2 regions of the Enterococcus sp. DIV0210g genome follow, and region 2 is predicted to be linked to the other one. Evidence: a T-box and tRNA genes for the amino acid it is inferred to sense, from the RefSeq annotation. Region 2 holds a T-box; the other holds one or more tRNA genes.
What was found. The T-box of region 2 lies ahead of leuS (leucine--tRNA ligase). A T-box ahead of a tRNA ligase gene usually reads a tRNA of that ligase, here a tRNA-Leu.

Region 1 (2,373 bases), 690 kb from region 2:
TTAACGATCATCTTGGATTGATAGCCTAAACGTGTCAAAAACATCTTCATCTGTGCAATCGTTGTATTTTGTGCTTCATCTAAAATAACAAATGCGTCATCTAATGTCCGGCCGCGCATATAGGCAAGAGGTGCAATCTCGATAACGCCTCTTTCCATCAAGCGATTCGTATGTTCTAAACCAAAGATTTGATACAACGCATCATAGACAGGTCGAAGATAAGGATCGACTTTTTCTTTAAGGTCTCCCGGCAAAAATCCTAAGTTTTCGCCAGCTTCAACCGCTGGACGAGTCAAAATGATTTTTTGGACTTCCCCTTTTTTCAATGCAGAAACAGCAAGGACTACCGCTAAGAACGTTTTCCCTGTTCCTGCTGGTCCTATACCGAAGACGACATCATGCGTTTTGACCGCTTCGACGTATTTCTTTTGTCCGCTGTTTTTTACGCGGATAGGTGTGCCTTTTTTGTCTTTCACGATTTCTTCTTCATACATTTCGATAAATGAACTTAGTGTCCCTTTTTGTGCCATTTTCAATGCAGTAACGATATCCGGCGTGTGGATATGGATACCTCGTTTAATCAATTCTTGCAGTGCACGGATCACTTTATCTGCTAAAGCTGCCTGGTCCTTTTCTCCTAAGATCTGGATCATTTCGCCGCGTGTGTTGATCGTTGTTTCTGTTGTTTCCTCGATCAATTTGATATGTTTATCATGTGTTCCTAAAAGCATGCTGATATCGTCAGCAGCTGTTAATCTAATTTCTAAAGAAACAGATTCTTCTGTCAAATATAGACATCTCCTTTATTCAGAATACTTTCTTATTTTACCATATACGAACGAAACTATATAGCAAATAAAAAAAGAGACAAAAAATACGGCTGATTTGAGATCCGCTGTATTTTTTGTCGTTTTGTTTGCTGCTTTTTTCAGCTCTTTATTACGGTATTTGACCATTCAGTAAGGAAACAAATACTTTCCTTGAAATATACATAAAACTAAAAAAGTATCAATCTGTTAAGATTGATACTTCAATAATATGATACCGGCGGCCGGGGTCGAACCGGCACGCCCTTAACGGGCACTGGATTTTGAGTCCAGCGCGTCTGCCAATTCCGCCACGCCGGCATAAAAATTATTTGGAAACTGGGGTAGCTGGATTCGAACCAACGCATGAGGGAGTCAAAGTCCCTTGCCTTACCGCTTGGCTATACCCCAATAATAAAAACTGAAGGGCGACCGATGGGAATCGAACCCACGAGTGCCGGAGCCACAATCCGGTGCGTTAACCACTTCGCCACGGTCGCCATAATACTAATCAACCTAATCATACTCAATAAAAAAATAAGATGAATTCATCTTATTTAATACCGGCGGCCGGGGTCGAACCGGCACGCCCTCAACGGGCACTGGATTTTGAGTCCAGCGCGTCTGCCAATTCCGCCACGCCGGCATGTTAAGGTTATATTAGTACTAAGGCGGTAACCGGATTTGAACCGGTGATGAAGGTTTTGCAGACCTCTGCCTTACCACTTGGCTATACCGCCACTATTTAAAACATTCTATAAAATTATAGAAACTGGGGTAGCTGGATTCGAACCAACGCATGAGGGAGTCAAAGTCCCTTGCCTTACCGCTTGGCTATACCCCAATAAAAACTAAAGGGCGACCGATGGGAATCGAACCCACGAGTGCCGGAGCCACAATCCGGTGCGTTAACCACTTCGCCACGGTCGCCATGGCAGGGGCAGCAGGAATTGAACCCACACTAACGGTTTTGGAGACCGCTGTTCTACCTTTAAACTATGCCCCTATTAAATGGAGGAGAGTGGATTCGAACCACTGAACCCTAAGGAACGGATTTACAGTCCGTCGCGTTTAGCCACTTCGCTACTCCTCCATGGTGGCGCGGGACAGAATCGAACTGCCGACACACGGAGCTTCAATCCGTTGCTCTACCAACTGAGCTACCGCGCCAATATAGAAATATTATATTATCATAATTGAATATAAATGACGGTTCCGACGGGAATCGAACCCGCGATCTCCTGCGTGACAGGCAGGCATGTTAACCCCTACACCACGGAACCAAATCATTATGGAGGTTAACGGGATCGAACCGCTGACCCTCTGCTTGTAAGGCAGATGCTCTCCCAGCTGAGCTAAACCTCCAGTTTTATTCAATTAATGACCCGTACGGGATTCGAACCCGTGTTACCGCCGTGAAAGGGCGGTGTCTTAACCGCTTGACCAACGGGCCAGTTAAGTTGTTACGGAGAGTAAGGGATTCGAACCCTTGAGACAGTGTTAACCATCTACATGATTTCCAATCATGCTCCTTCGGCCTCTCGGACAACTCTCCAGAGAAAAAGAA
Region 2 (2,373 bases):
TGGCATTACCATGGATCAATTGATTCAATGGAACAACATCAAGAACAATTTCATTTATCCAGGACAAAAATTAGTGATCAAAGGCGGTTCTGCAGTTTCAAATAATACAACAACAAATACAAATACTGCAAAACCAACAACACCATCAACAACAACACCAAATACGTCGACGTCATCTACAGGGGACAAAACGTATACGGTAAAAGCTGGCGAATCAGTCTGGAGTGTTGCGAATAAACATAACATCACGACAGATCAGTTCATCCAATGGAACAACATCAAGAACAATTTCATTTATCCAGGTCAAAAAGTAATCGTTGGCAAAGGCCAAGCGCAATCACAGCCAACTGCTTCAACTGGTGAGAAAAGATATACTGTACAATCCGGTGAATCTGTTTGGGGAGTTGCGGACAAACACAATATCTCAATGGCTCAATTGATCGAATGGAACAACATCAAAAACAATTTCATTTATCCAGGGCAAAGTTTGATCGTGGCTAAATAAGCAATTGGAACACGCTTCTTCGAAAGAAGCGTGTTTTTTTGTGGTGCTTTCACGAATCTGCTTCTTAATTACTGCTTGAAGCAGAACGGTTCTTTCACGATCTCTTCATAAACGGTATTTTCTCAGTTTATCCTCGGCGTTAAGCTTTTCTAAGGGCAAACATGAAAAGCTGTTTCCCCTTAGAAAAGAGTCTTAACGCTCGGATCAGAACACTGAGAAAACAACCTCTGTGTAAACGGTGTTCGCTCAGCTGCTTCTCGGCAATAAGTTTAATTTTCGCAAAAGTCTGGAAAGCGACTTTCGAAAAATTCTTCTTATTGCTCAAAGCAGGACACTGAGCTCACGACCTCTTCTTAAACGGTGTTCAAATGACTGCTTCTGCGGAATTAAGTCTGCCAAATTAAAAATATGAGAAGCTATTTCTAATTTGACATTCTTAATTCTTGAAGCAGAGCATCATTTTCACAACCTCTTCTTAAACGGTGTTCACAAAGCTGTCCTTCGGCATTAAGCTTTCCGCCTGAAAAATATGAAGAGCTATTTTCCAGGCGAAAAGAGTCTTAACGCTCAAGTCAGAGCGCTTTGTTCACAACCTCTATTTAACAATTGAATTTCTTTCCCTTTTTTGTTACTATGAAGCTACTTAAATAAAACAACTTTTGAAAAGGAAGTAGTAAAAAGCTGGAAGTTAAAGAGAGCACATGGCTGGTGTGAATGTGTACGGAAACTTTTGAACTCGCCTTTGAGTTGCAGTAGCTGAACATGGGAGTAAGCGTCTGCGGTGACGATCGTTATAACGTAAGAGGTCTTATTTTGATATATCCTATTTCGATGTATCTGTAAATGAGGCGAATATTAGGTGGTACCACGTGATTCTGCGTCCTATAGAAAGAGAATTCTTTTTATAGGGCGTTTTTTTATTTTCATCATATGACAGCGAATCAAGGACTAACAGGAGGGTGTACAATGAGCTACAATCACAAAGAGATCGAAAAAAAATGGCAAAAATATTGGGCAAAGAACAATACATTCAACACTCGTGACGATCAAGAAAAGCCAAAATTCTACGCACTAGATATGTTTCCATATCCTTCAGGTCAAGGCCTGCATGTAGGACATCCAGAGGGCTATACAGCAACAGATATTCTTTCTAGAATGAAACGAAGCCAAGGATACAATGTTCTACATCCAATGGGTTGGGATGCTTTTGGTCTTCCAGCGGAACAGTATGCACTGGATACAGGGAATGACCCAGCTGAATTTACGAAAAAAAATATCGAAACATTTAAACGACAAATCAATTCGTTAGGTTTTAGTTATGACTGGAATCGCGAAGTCAACACAACAGATCCTGAATACTACAAATGGACACAGTGGATTTTCACAAAACTTTATGAAAAAGGGTTAGCTTATGAAGCAGAAGTTGCCGTAAACTGGGTTCCTGAACTTGGAACGGTTATCTCTAACGAAGAAGTAATCGACGGCAAGAGCGAGCGCGGCGGATACGATGTTATCAGAAAACCAATGCGCCAATGGATGCTGAAAATCACTGCTTACGCAGATCGTCTAATCGATGATTTGGAATTAGTCGACTGGCCAGAAAACATCAAAGAAATGCAGCGTAACTGGATCGGCCGTTCTGTCGGTGCAAACGTGGAGTTCAAAGTTTCAGGAACAGACAAAGCATTTACAGCGTTCACGACACGACCAGATACATTGTTTGGTGCAACATATACAGTATTAGCACCAGAATTGGATCTAGTAAAAGAAATCACAACACCTGAACAAAAAGAAGCTGTTGAAGCATATATTGAAAAAACAGCGAAAAAATCAGATTTGACACGTACAGATCTTTCAAAAGAAAAAAC

Region 1: it has a tRNA-Leu gene. The T-box ahead of leuS (leucine--tRNA ligase) is inferred to sense a tRNA for this amino acid. The anticodon was not compared.

The regions. Positions count from the first base shown of each region.
Region 1 covers NZ_CP187903.1:1,653,051-1,655,423, forward strand. Annotated here, with positions in the region: gene IGI64_RS07990 (PhoH family protein) at 1-788, opposite strand, end outside; tRNA gene IGI64_RS07995 (tRNA-Leu) at 1,043-1,127, opposite strand; tRNA gene IGI64_RS08000 (tRNA-Gln) at 1,146-1,217, opposite strand; tRNA gene IGI64_RS08005 (tRNA-His) at 1,234-1,306, opposite strand; tRNA gene IGI64_RS08010 (tRNA-Leu) at 1,368-1,452, opposite strand; tRNA gene IGI64_RS08015 (tRNA-Cys) at 1,476-1,546, opposite strand; tRNA gene IGI64_RS08020 (tRNA-Gln) at 1,579-1,650, opposite strand; tRNA gene IGI64_RS08025 (tRNA-His) at 1,664-1,736, opposite strand; tRNA gene IGI64_RS08030 (tRNA-Trp) at 1,739-1,812, opposite strand; tRNA gene IGI64_RS08035 (tRNA-Tyr) at 1,819-1,899, opposite strand; tRNA gene IGI64_RS08040 (tRNA-Phe) at 1,901-1,976, opposite strand; tRNA gene IGI64_RS08045 (tRNA-Asp) at 2,017-2,089, opposite strand; tRNA gene IGI64_RS08050 (tRNA-Val) at 2,099-2,171, opposite strand; tRNA gene IGI64_RS08055 (tRNA-Glu) at 2,188-2,259, opposite strand; tRNA gene IGI64_RS08060 (tRNA-Ser) at 2,273-2,361, opposite strand.
Region 2 covers NZ_CP187903.1:2,346,115-2,348,487, reverse strand. Annotated here, with positions in the region: gene IGI64_RS11195 (LysM peptidoglycan-binding domain-containing protein) at 1-505, shown strand, start outside; T-box leader at 1,155-1,393, shown strand; gene leuS (leucine--tRNA ligase) at 1,472-2,373, shown strand, end outside.